DNA from 4 places in the Bariatricus sp. SGI.154 genome. Region 3 is predicted to be linked to each of the others. Evidence: predicted binding sites of a transcription regulator. Region 3 holds the regulator's gene; each other region holds the start of a gene.
What was found. The regulator Rex, encoded in region 3, represses fermentation and respiration genes when NADH is low (regulators of the CRP and FNR family bind a similar motif). The targets are predictions, from matches to a motif close to ATTGTTAANTANTTAACAAT.
Positions count from the first base shown of each region.

Region 1 (3,205 bases), on a different contig from region 3:
GTATGTATGGCATTTTCTCAGTTTATGCATAAATGTCTTCAGAAGTTTGATTGCGATATCATCTGCTCTGTCGTCATCATTACCATATCTTGGGAATTCTCCCTCTGTCTCAAAGTCAACTGCCAGTCCATTTTCATCACGAATTACTTTTACCTTCGCATACTTGATGGCGCTTAAGGAGTCAACTACATGTGAGAATCCTGCAATGCCTGTAGCGAATGTACGTCTTACATTGGTATCGATCAGAGCCATCTCTGCTGCTTCGTAGTTATATTTGTCATGCATATAGTGGATCATATTCAAGGTATCTACATATAACTTAGACAGCCAGTCCATCATTGCGTCGTAACGCTCCATTACTTCATCATAATCAAGGTACTCTGAAGTAATTGGCTTATAAGCCGGTGATACCTGCTGCTTTGTCTTCTCATCCACACCACCGTTAATTGCATATAACAAACATTTCGCAAGGTTCGCACGTGCTCCAAAGAACTGAATCTCTTTTCCTGTCTCAGTTGCAGATACACAGCAGCAGATACTGTAATCATCCCCCCATACCGGACGCATTACATCATCATTTTCATACTGGATAGAACTTGTGGTTACAGAGATGAATGATGCATATTTCTTAAAGTTTGCAGGCAATTTCGGCGAATACAATACTGTTAAGTTCGGTTCTGGTGACGGTCCCATATTCTCTAATGTATGAAGGAAACGATAGTCATTCTTCGTTACCATAGAACGTCCATCCATTCCAAGACCTGCCACTTCCAGTGTAGCCCATACCGGGTCACCTGAGAAGAGTTCGTTGTAAGAAGGAATTCTTGCAAACTTCACCATACGGAACTTCATAACCATGTGATCGATCAGTTCCTGTGCCTCAGACTCGGTAATAGTACCATTCTTCAAATCTCTTTCAATATAAACATCAAGGAAGGTAGATACACGACCTACACTCATAGCTGCACCATTCTGAGTCTTGATCGCTGCAAGGTATCCGAAGTACAGCCACTGTGCTGCTTCTTTCGCATCTTTTGCCGGCTGGGAGATATCGTATCCATAGACGGCTGCCATTTCCTTCATCTGCTCCAGGGCACGAATCTGATCAGCCACCTCTTCACGAAGACGGAAATCCGTTCCCTTCATGCCATGTCTTGCATAACGGTCAAAATCATAATGTTTCTTTTCAATCAGGAAATCAATTCCGTATAATGCAACACGACGATAATCACCAACGATACGTCCACGTCCGTATGTATCCGGAAGACCTGTGATAATCTTATTATGGCGCGCCTTCTTCATCTCTGGTGTGTAGATATCGAATACGCCCTGATTGTGTGTTTTATGGTATTTGGTAAATATCTCGTGTAATTTTTCACTTGGCTGATATCCATAAGTAGTACAAGCCTTTTCAGCCATTGTGATACCGCCATATGGCATAAATGCTCTTTTTAACGGCTTGTCTGTCTGAAGACCTACGACCTTCTCCAAATCTTTCATATCCTCATCTATATATCCTGGACCATATGCAGTAAGACCAGATACTACTTCTGTCTCCATATCCAGAACGCCGCCTTTTGCGCGCTCCTCTTTCTGCAATTCCTGCAATTTGCCCCATAATTTACTCGTTGCCTCTGTCGGACCCTCCAGGAATGATTCATCACCTTCATACGGGGTGTAATTACACTGAATAAAATCACGAACATCTACGGATTCTTTCCAGTTTCTTCCTGTGAATCCTGCCCACTGTTCAAAATGTGCCATTGCGTTTTCTCCCTTCTCTAAGTTGTTTTACATTTTTCTCGCACAGTATACCATCTTGTTAACAAAATATCAATAGGCATCCTGATAATCATTATCGTTTATCCCATTGTATTGAATTTTGTGCAATTCTCCAGTGGGGACGGGGGAAAACTCAAAATCCCCCGTCCCCAATTCAATTTGCCCTGTCCCTTTTTGAAATCCCCCTGTCCCTTTTCTAATTCATCAAAAAAGAGAATCCTTCTCCAGGATTCTCTTCATCATCTTACTCTAACCTTCCTATGCCAGGTACAGTCTGCTTACTCAGCAGATGCCTTCTCAACCTGAGCGATTGCTGCCTTCTGCATTGGAATACGGCAGTTTCTGTTGCTTCCAAATTCTACGATTACGTCGTCATCGCTAATATCAATAATAACTCCATAAAATCCGCTTGTTGTCAATACGGTATCGCCTACTTCCATATCGGAAATCATTGATTGAACTCTCTTCTGCTCCTTTTTCTGTGGTCTGATAAATATGAACCAGAAGCCTCCGAAGATAACTGCATATACGACAATCAGTAACGCCCAACTTCCTCCTGCGCTTTGTGCTGCTAATGTGTACATAATTAATTCCTCCTAAATATCTTTAAACACTATTGCTATCATACACAATAATACAATTTTCATCAAGTAATTTTCTTGAATTCATTGTTTTTTTATATATCTTTTTCTTGATTCTTATATCTCCTGACCAGTTACTCCTGCGATTTTTCTCGCTTTATACTCCTTGTAGCGTCCCTCTTCAATCGCCTCTCTGATCTCCTCCATCATCGTATTGTAGAAATACAGATTATGCAGCACGCACAAGCGCATTCCTAACATCTCTTTTGCTTTCAGCAGATGACGGATATAGGCTCTGGAATAAGTACGACATGCAGGGCACTGGCATCCTTCTTCAATCGGACGGTCATCCAGTTCATACTTTGCATTAAACAGATTCAACTTGCCGTGATTCGTATATACATGTCCGTGACGTCCGTTACGACTTGGGTATACACAGTCAAAGAAGTCAACGCCTCTGTCGACCCCCTCCAGTATATTCGCCGGAGTACCTACTCCCATTAGATACGTCGGTTTATTCGTCGGAAGATGCGGCACAACTGCATCCAGAATCCGGTACATCTCCTCATGGGACTCGCCTACAGCCAGACCCCCAATCGCATAACCATCCAAATCCAATTCTGCGATCTCCTTGGCATGACGTACACGGATATCCTCATAGATTCCCCCCTGATTGATTCCGAACAACAACTGCTGCTTATTAATCGTATCCGGCAGCCCGTTCAGCCGGTTCATCTCCTTCTTGCACCGAACCAGCCACCGCGTCGTCCGGTCAACAGAATTCTCGATATAGTCCCTGTCTGCCACACTGGAAGGACATTCATCAAATGCCATGGCGATCG
Region 1 is NZ_JBNPMC010000014.1:58,807-62,011, forward strand. It holds gene pflB (formate C-acetyltransferase) at 1-1,764, opposite strand, end outside; gene yajC (preprotein translocase subunit YajC) at 2,061-2,366, opposite strand; gene tgt (tRNA guanosine(34) transglycosylase Tgt) at 2,481-3,205, opposite strand, start outside.
Region 1: pflB (formate C-acetyltransferase) is a predicted target of Rex. The motif match lies at 1,819-1,838, and genes of this name have one in related genera.

Region 2 (3,205 bases), on a different contig from region 3:
TCGTATATTTCCAAAGTAACTGCAACAGATAGACTTTTCAGAGTAAGTGCAACAGGGTGTTGCATTTACCTTGAAAAATTTCAATGACAAAAAATATAAAAAATTATAAAAAAACACTTGCATTCCCCAAAAAACTGTTATATAATAGCACTTGCGTTAAGGAAATACGTAATAAAAAATTAAGAAATGCGCGATTAGCTCAGTTGGTAGAGCACCTGACTCTTAATCAGGGTGTCCAGGGTTCGAACCCCTGATCGCGCACTTGAAAATCACTGTTTTTGCAGACATTGTGAGCTGCGGGGACGGTGGTTTTTTTTGTGTCATAGAAAATGAAGTTTCTTATGGTATAAAAACCCTCCGGGAGGATGTACGCTCGCGTGAGAGGTAGTATGTTGCAAGCGACCGCGCTCGGCGCATGAATGCGCTTCGCGCATTCCCTTTATGTGAAGAGATAATTCAAAAGTTTATATGAAAAAACGTGATAAAATAACAAAATTCATATGAAAAATGCAAACCAGAATTGAAGCAACAAGAATAATATGATAAATTAAATTCATTGGTAGAGAATACAATGACCTATAGCGTGCCATTGTATTTGATATGGATGCTGGGCAGATATTTATAGAGTGATAATAACGATTATATTTTCGGAAGAGAGTGAACTATGCAGGGAAAGAATGAATTGTATCAGCAGCAGTTTTTTCAAGGCGTATCCACCGATACGCTGGAGAAGTTATGGCAGAAGGGAAATGTCAAAGAATGCGGAAAAGGGCAGATCATCATACGGGCGAAGGAGGACATCGGCAACGTATATATCCAGATATCGGGCAAGTCCATCATCTATAATCTGACGCACACCGGCAAGCGAAAGATTATCTTCGTATTCGGTCCGGGAGTATTGCTCAATGAGCATGTACTGAATACACATCCGGCTTCGCTCTATTGTGAGACCATAGAGAAAAGCCGCGTTTTTGTAGTGCCCGTTCCGGAGTTTCTGCGGTGTATGGAAGAGGATTTCAGTTTGGTTAAAGCGGTTATGGAGACGCAGGAACGGAGAATCTGGCGCCTGGGGCATCAGCTTAAGAACACGATGGGAAGTATCTATCTGGAGCGGAAGCTGGCGGCGAAACTGTGGAAATTGTCCAGGGATTTTGGCGTTATGACACCGGAGGGGATTGAGATAGATATCAATATGTCGATTACGTTCCTGGCTGATATGCTGGGGGCACCAAGAGAGACGACTTCCAGACTGTGTAACACGTTGACAGAATATGGTCTTATGAGGATTCAGAAGAAGAGAATCACGATTGTGAATCCTCAGAAGATGTCAATTTTCTATAAGACTGGGAAAATATAATGAAAATCTATAAGTGTTTAAAAAGTTCTGTGATGTACATCACAGAATTTTTTTGTGCTTATTGTTAAGATATTATCAACAAGAGCATGTAAGATGGGAAAGGAGAAATTATGGGCTATCAACTATCGAAGACAGAGGCCGGGCAGATGTTTCAGGACTGGGTGAAGACTTATGAAATATTCGGGCCGAAATTGATGGAAGGAGAAGGATGTTTTTCTGATACGGACATTATCCGGTATGGGAAGATTACTTCTCTGGACGAGATCGTATGGAATAAGAAATCCGATTATTCTTTCAAAGAGACTCTGCTGGCTATTAATGAGACGCTGTTTTACTTTACAGAAGACCAGACGACGGTACCGAAGGGGCCAGAGAAAGATATTTTAATCTTCTTACGTTCCTGTGATCTGCACGCTGTGAAACGTCTGGATGAGATCTATCTGAAGAATGGATTCGGGGACTTCTATTATGCGAGAGTAAGAGAGCGGGCGAAATTTATCCTCATGGGATGCAAGGAGACCTGCGAATCAGGATTTTGTGTCAGCATGGGAACGAACCGGGCGGATCATTATGACGCATATCTGAAAGTGGACGGTGAGGTCGTGTATGCAGATATTAAGAATCCGGAACTTGAGAAGGCATTGCAATCCAGTCAGGGAAAAGAGTTAGAAAATGCAACCATGGGCAAGGCTGTAGAGGTTACACCGGATTATGTGACAGAGAATAAAGAGAAGGTTACGCTGCCGAAACACCTGTCAAATGAGAGTTTCACCAAAGCAATCTGGCAGGAATACGGAGACCGCTGTATCGGCTGCGGACGCTGTAATTTCGTCTGTCCTACCTGTACCTGTTTCACTATGCAGGATATCTTCTATAAAGATAACCCGAAAGTGGGCGAGCGCCGCAGAGTGTGGGCATCCTGCCAAGTAGATGGCTATACGGACATGGCAGGCGGGCATGGCTTCCGAAAGAGCCAGGGAGACCGGATGCGTTTTAAAGTGATGCATAAGATCTATGATTATGAGAAACGTTTCGGCTATCCGATGTGCGTAGGCTGCGGCCGCTGCGATGATGTTTGTCCGGAGTACATATCTTATTCCAATTGTGTCAACCGTTTAGCAAAGGAGGAAGAAGAATAATGAAAAATGAATATATTCCTCAGTTATCAACGATTCGAGAGGTTATCAAGCATACGGATCTTGAGTATACGTTCCGTATGGAATTCGACGGAGAGGTAAAGCCGGGACAGTTTTTTGAAGTATCGATTCCAAAATATGGCGAGGCACCGATCTCTGTCAGCGGAATCGGCGAGGGAACGGTAGATTTCACCATACGCCGAGTTGGAAAAGTAACCAATGAGATCTTCGAGAATTATGTGGGAGACAGTTTCTTCATCCGTGGACCATACGGCAATGGATTCGAGATCGCAAATTACAGGGGCAAGGAACTGGTAGTTGTTGCGGGTGGAACAGGTCTCTCTCCAGTACGCGGAGTGGTAGATTATTTCGCACATCATACGGAAGAGGCAGTAAGTACAACATTAATCGCTGGATTCAAATCACCGAAAGATGTCCTGTTCAAAGATGATTTTGAGTTCTGGAATGAGCAGATTCAGGTGATTAAGACGGTAGATACTGCGCCGGAAGGATACGAAGGTCCGGTTGGCATGGTTACGAAGTATATCCCGGAATTGAAATTCGAAGATATTAAGAACACAGCATTTATCTGTGTAGGACCCCCGGTCATGATTAAGTTTACTGTAATGGAGATCTTGAAATTGGGAGTGCCGGAAGAGAATATCTGGGTGTCCAATGAGCGGAAGATGTGCTGCGGTCTTGGAAAATGTGG
Region 2 is NZ_JBNPMC010000012.1:10,173-13,377, forward strand. It holds tRNA gene ACQRBN_RS07425 (tRNA-Lys) at 189-261, shown strand; gene ACQRBN_RS07430 (Crp/Fnr family transcriptional regulator) at 665-1,357, shown strand; gene asrA (anaerobic sulfite reductase subunit AsrA) at 1,468-2,496, shown strand; gene asrB (anaerobic sulfite reductase subunit AsrB) at 2,493-3,205, shown strand, end outside.
Region 2: asrA (anaerobic sulfite reductase subunit AsrA) is a predicted target of Rex. The motif match lies at 1,418-1,437, and genes of this name have one in related genera.

Region 3 (3,205 bases):
TCCTGCTGCTGGTTTAAATATTCTTTTAACTGGGCATCCCGGATCTGACGCTTTTTCTCAGCATAATCGGTATAGTTGCCCATGTATGTCATAAGTTTGCCCAATTCAATCTCCAGAACCTTGGTGACCACTCGGTTCAGGAAATATCGGTCATGGGACACGATTAAGACAGCACCTGGATAATTCAAAAGATAAGTCTCAAGCCATGCGATGGAATTAAGATCCAAGTGGTTGGTAGGCTCGTCTAGGAGTAGTATATCCGGCTTGGTAAGCAGTAGTTTGCCAAGGGATACCCGAGTCTTCTGCCCGCCGGAAAGCGTGTCCACAGGCTTGGAAAAATCTGTATCATCAAAGCCAAGACCTTTTAAGACTCCAGTAATCTCGCTTTCATAAGCATAGCCATTCTCACGCTCGAATGCCGCTGTCAGACGATTGTAGGTCTCCAGTCTGGATGCTAAGGCTTCGCCTTCCAGATGTTTTAATTCTAACTCGATTGAGCGGATCTGCTTCTCCATTGCGATAATATCTGCTTTGGCAAGTTTGACTTCTTCGTATATGGTACTTCCGCTCTGCATTTCCTGATGTTGGGCAAGATATCCGAGTGTCTTGCCTTTGGTAAGGATAACTTCTCCGCCGTCCGAGGGAAGTTCGCCTACGATCATCTTGAAAAGAGTAGACTTTCCTGCACCGTTAGGTCCTACAAGAGCTGCCTTCTCATGATCTTCTATATGAAAGGAGCCATCGGCTACGATTACCTTTTCACCGAAGGCTTTGCTGATTCCGTGACATGCTAATATCATAATATCCTCCTTCTTCGTTCGTTTTAATTATAGCGAAAATAGAACAAAATACAACTAAAAGTTTGACTTTAATCCGACAATTCTATATAATAATTCTTAGAATGGAGATGGAAGGTGAGATTAGTGGAAGAAAGAGAGATTTCTCAAGCGGTGATTCGAAGGTTACCAAGATATTATAGATATCTGGGTGAGTTATTGGAGAATGGGGTAGAGCGTATTTCCTCCAATGATTTGAGCAAGCGGATGAAGGTAACAGCATCACAGATTCGTCAGGATCTTAACAATTTTGGCGGATTTGGACAGCAGGGTTATGGGTATAACGTAAAGTATTTATACACAGAGATCGGCAAGATTCTAGGATTGGAAGAAGACCATAATATTATTATTATCGGAGCCGGTAATCTGGGACAGGCACTTGCCAATTATGCGGCATTTGAAAAGAGAGGATTTATTCTGAAGGGTATCTTTGATGTGAACCCGAGATTACAGGGAGTTGCAATCAGAGGTGTACCGATTCGTATGATGGATGAGTTAAAGGGATTCGTTCAGAGTAACGATGTAGAGATTGCTGTTCTTACGATTCCGAAGGACAAGGCAGTAGAAGTGGCGAATATGTTGGTTGAGAATGGCGTTCGTGCGATCTGGAATTTTGCACATACAGATCTGAATCTGCCGGAGCATATTATTGTTGAGAACGTACATTTATCAGAGAGTCTTATGCAGTTGTCTTATAACATCAGCCGCTATAACGAAGAACACAAAAAATAATAAGAACAAAGACGTGTAATGACCGGAATCTATTATATGCCCGGGCTTTACACGTCCTTTTATGTTATGATATATCAATAAAGAATTACCGATGGTAGAATCTATCAGGGTGAGAATGATATTTTTAATGATGGAAGTGAAAAGATGAGATATTTGGTAAATGGTCTCCAGATGAAACAGGCGGATCAGTATACAATTCAGGAGTTAGGCATCCCGTCAATGGAATTAATGGAGAGAGCCGCATTAAGATGTGTAGAGGTAATGGAAGAGGAAAAACTGGATCTATCAAGTCCCTGTATTGTATGCGGTTCCGGGAACAATGGTGGTGATGGGTTCGCGATTGCCAGGCTACTGGCGGGAAGAAATCATCCTGCGAAAGTGTGTTTTGTAGGAGATGTATCACACTGTACGGATGAGACAAGAAGTCAGATGCATATGCTAAGAGAAATTGGTGTAGAGATATGCAACGAATTCGAGGATGGTGAATATAGTATCATAATAGATGCAATCTTCGGAGTGGGATTAAGCCGCGAGATTCAGGGAAGATATTTTCAGATTATCCAGCGGATGAACGAAACTTCCGGAATCAAATTCGCTGTCGATATGCCGTCCGGGATATCCTCCGATCAGAGTAATATCTTAGGGATTGCATTCAAAGCAGATATTACCGTGACCTTTCAGGCAGAAAAACTAGGGCTTGCGTTCTATCCCGGAAAGGAGTATGCTGGCAGAGTAATCATAGCAGATATTGGAATCAGCATGGAAAAGACTTCCGTAGATAAGCAAGCGGCATATACGCTGGAGAGGGAGGAATACCAGAGGATACTTCCGATAAGAAAAGCTGACTCGAATAAAGGCACCTATGGAAGGCTTCTGATCATTGCAGGCAGTAAAGGAATGTCCGGTGCTGCCTATCTCAATGCTAAAGCAGCATATATGACCGGCGCAGGGCTGGTACGGATCTATACTCCGGAAGAGAATCGCATGATTCTGCAGCAGCAGCTTCCGGAGGCTATCGTGACTGCCTACGATCATTACGATAAGGAAGAATTATTAGGACTTTTAGATTGGGCAGATATCATCTGTATAGGATCAGGGCTTGGGCTTAGCGAACAGTCTGAAAAGATATTGAGGATAACGCTTACACACGCGGAGGTTCCGTGTCTGATCGACGCAGATGGATTGAATCTGCTGGCAAAGCATAGAGAATATATAGACAGCATTAAGACAGATATCATTATTACGCCTCATATGAAAGAGATGTCCAGGCTTGTTTCATTAAGCGTGGAGGAATTGAAGAGGGGCAGGATGGAGATTCTGGAGGAATATGTAAAGCAGTATCATTGGACTTGTGTGCTTAAGGATTCCAGAACTGTAGTTGCATCCCTGGATTCTCATCCTTATGTGAATCTGTCAGGCAATGCGGCGATGGCGAAGGCAGGCTCCGGTGATGTGTTGGCAGGTGTCATTGCGGCATTGATGGCACAGGGACTTGGGTGTCACGATGCAGCAGTTCTGGGAACATATCTGCATGGGAGGGCAGGCGATTACGCGAGGGCAGCCAAAGGCAGTTATAGCGTGCTTGCCAGAGATCTGATAGAATACTTAAGTGACGCATTGAAAGAAATAGAGACAAC
Region 3 is NZ_JBNPMC010000053.1:11,652-14,856, reverse strand. It holds gene abc-f (ribosomal protection-like ABC-F family protein) at 1-800, opposite strand, end outside; gene ACQRBN_RS16380 (redox-sensing transcriptional repressor Rex) at 924-1,568, shown strand; gene ACQRBN_RS16375 (NAD(P)H-hydrate dehydratase) at 1,713-3,205, shown strand, end outside.

Region 4 (3,205 bases), on a different contig from region 3:
ACAATCTATGAGCGGGTGCGTTCCTGATGTATTTCTGAAAAAAAGGAATACTGAGAAGATTGATGAATTACAGATAGAAAAAGGAATAGAAAGAGTATTATGAGAATATTGAGCATATCGGCACAGAAGCCGAATAGTACAGGAAGCGGAGTATATCTGACGGAACTTGTAAAAGAATATGCTGCCAAGGGACATGAACAGGCAGTTGTGGCAGGCGTCTACCGGGATGATGTGGTGGAACTGCCGGAGGGGACAGAGTTTCATCCGGTTTATTTTGACAGCGAAGAACTGCCGTATCCGATTGTGGGAATGTCGGATGAGATGCCGTATAAAAGTACCAGGTATTGCGATATGACGCCGGAGATGGCGCGGCAGTTTCGGGAGGCGTTCTTAGGAGTGCTGGTTCCACTGGTGGAGGAATTTGGACCGGATCTGATCCTGTGCCATCATCTGTATCTTCTGACGGCTATTGTAAGAGAGCGTTTCCCAAAGCATAGAGTCTATGGATTCTGCCATAATACGGATCTTAGGCAGATGCAGAAGACGGATCTTGAAAGAGCATATATTGCAGAACAGATTCGAGGACTTGACAGAATCTTCGTGCCGCAGGAGGCTCAGAAGGAAGGCGTGCTGGAGATATACCATGTCTGCCCTGAGAAAATTACAATCCTGGGGATGGGATATAACAATAAGATATTCTATTCGACCGGAGAGAAGAAGGATGATGGCGTGACCAGACTGGTATTTGCGGGGAAGATTGCAGAGAAGAAGGGGGTTATGAGCCTGATGAAGAGTCTGACCCTTCTGCCTGAGAGATTATCGGACGTACCATATGAGAAGGTTCAGGTGCTGCTTGCAGGAAGTGCAGGAAATGAGACGGAATACCAGGAGATTCGCCGTTTGGCAGAGACAGTGCCTTATAATGTGCAGTTCCTGGGAAGGCTTGCGCAGCCGGAACTTGCGAAAATATATAACGCAAGCGATATATTTGTACTACCATCGTTCTTTGATGGACTGCCGCTTACGATTATAGAAGCCCTGGCTTGTGGGAATCGGGTGGTGGTATCGGATCTGCCGGGAGTTCAGAACTGGCTTACGGAATATGCGCCAGGAGCAGATGTCAGATATGTGCCTATGCCGCAGATGAGGAATACGGACGAGCCGGTGCCGGAGTCGTTGCCGGAGTTCGAGGAACATCTGGCGGACGCGTTGGCGGATAGTATCCGGACGAAAGCAAGAAAGACGGCGGATGTCAGCAGGATATCCTGGGAGGGAATTGCGAGAAAGGTAATAGAAGGGATCATAGAAGAATAGTATGACTATATGGATGCCGGGCGATTGCCCGGCATTTTTGTGTGTTTTTATATTTATAGACAACATTTACGCTTGTATATAAGAATACGTGCTGAATATCTTGCTCATGAATAGATCAAAGATAAAAATCCATCGGCTGGATGTGGTTATACCAGATGCCAAATAAATAAAAATCGAAAAGTGAATAAAAATCAAAAAAAATTTAAGCGAAATACATAAAATATGCGTTGCAAATTGACAAAACATGTGTAAAATATTATAATGACAAAGAAATAACAAATATTGGTACAACCAAAATGATGGAGGGATAGAAGGAATGGGTGAATTCAGAATTTTGGAAATCAAGCAAAGTGTATTTGCGGATAATGACAGGCGCGCAGATGAAGTGAGAAAAGAATTAAAAGAGAAGAAAGTATTCTTGCTGAATCTGATGTCTTCTCCTGGGTCGGGAAAGACGACGACACTTACAAGGACAATTGAACATCTGCAGGAAGAACTTCGCATTGGAGTGATGGAAGCGGATATAGATTCAGACGTAGATGCACAGACGATTTCCGCAATGGGAGTGAAGGCGATTCAGCTTCATACCGGGGGCATGTGTCATCTGGACGCAGATATGACGGCGCAGGGGCTTGACGGACTTGAAACAGGGGATATCGATCTTGCGATCCTGGAGAATGTAGGGAACCTAGTCTGTCCGGCGGAATTCGATACGGGCGCGGTTAAGAATGCGATGATCTTAAGCGTCCCGGAGGGAGACGATAAGCCGCTTAAGTATCCGCTGATGTTTTCCATCTGTGACGTGGTGCTGATCAATAAGATCGATGTACTGCCGTATTTTGATTTTGATATGGAAAAGTGTAAGAAAAATATATTGATGAGGAATCCAAACGCTAAGATCATTCCGATCTCTGCCCGAACAGGTGAAGGTATTGAAGAATGGGCAAAATGGCTTCGGGATGAAGTAAAGGAATGGCAGAAATAATATAAAGATATAAAGAGAAAAGAGGAGGGAATGTTATGTTATTTCAGATTTATGGAGATGGTGCCGGATGGCAGCTGCTTGGATGGGTGCTGGTGTTCGCGGCGCTGATACTTGCCAATGAGGTCGCGCGCCGGACTAAGCAGGGCGGTATCTTCTGTTTCCTGGTGATACCGGCTGTGCTGACGGTATATTTTATTGCAATCTATGCAGGTGCGGCGATGGGAGCCGAGTGGGCGCTAGGTAATCCTACTTACGTACATATGAATAGCTGGTTCCATTATGCGAAGTTATATGCCGCTACAGCAGGATGTATAGGCTTCATGATGTTAAAGTATAAGTGGAGCATCGGCAAGACGGAGTGGTTCAAAGTGTTCCCGTTTTTGATCGTAGCGATTAATATTCTGATTGCCGTAGCAAGTGATTTTGAATCTGGTATCCGCGGTGCAATGGCGCTGGCAGAATATGGCGACCGTTGGTGGCTGTCTTCTGAGAATGTATGGCTCTATGGCGGCTGGTGGAACTGGGTGAACGGTATTGCGGGCATCCTGAATATCTTATGTATGACAGGATGGTGGGGAATCTACTCATCAAAAGATAAAAAAGACATGCTCTGGCCGGATATGACATGGTGCTTTATTATCGCATATGACCTGTGGAATTTTGAATATACATATAACAATTTACCGACACATGCATGGTACTGCGGACTTGCGCTTTTGCTGGCTCCGACATTCGCCAATGCGCTGTGGAATAAGGGCGGATGGATTCAGAACCGTGCGAACACATTGGCATTGTGGTGTATGTTCGCCCAGGTATTCCCGATGTTCCAGGATTACAGCCGGTTTACAACGCTTTCTGTTGTATACGCTGATGGATTCATGGATGCGGCAGTAAGACCGACAGCAG
Region 4 is NZ_JBNPMC010000021.1:17,255-20,459, reverse strand. It holds gene ACQRBN_RS10515 (dihydrofolate reductase) at 1-27, shown strand, start outside; gene ACQRBN_RS10510 (glycosyltransferase family 4 protein) at 100-1,314, shown strand; gene hypB (hydrogenase nickel incorporation protein HypB) at 1,631-2,299, shown strand; gene ACQRBN_RS10500 (DUF5692 family protein) at 2,335-3,205, shown strand, end outside.
Region 4: hypB (hydrogenase nickel incorporation protein HypB) is a predicted target of Rex. The motif match lies at 1,575-1,594, and genes of this name have one in related genera.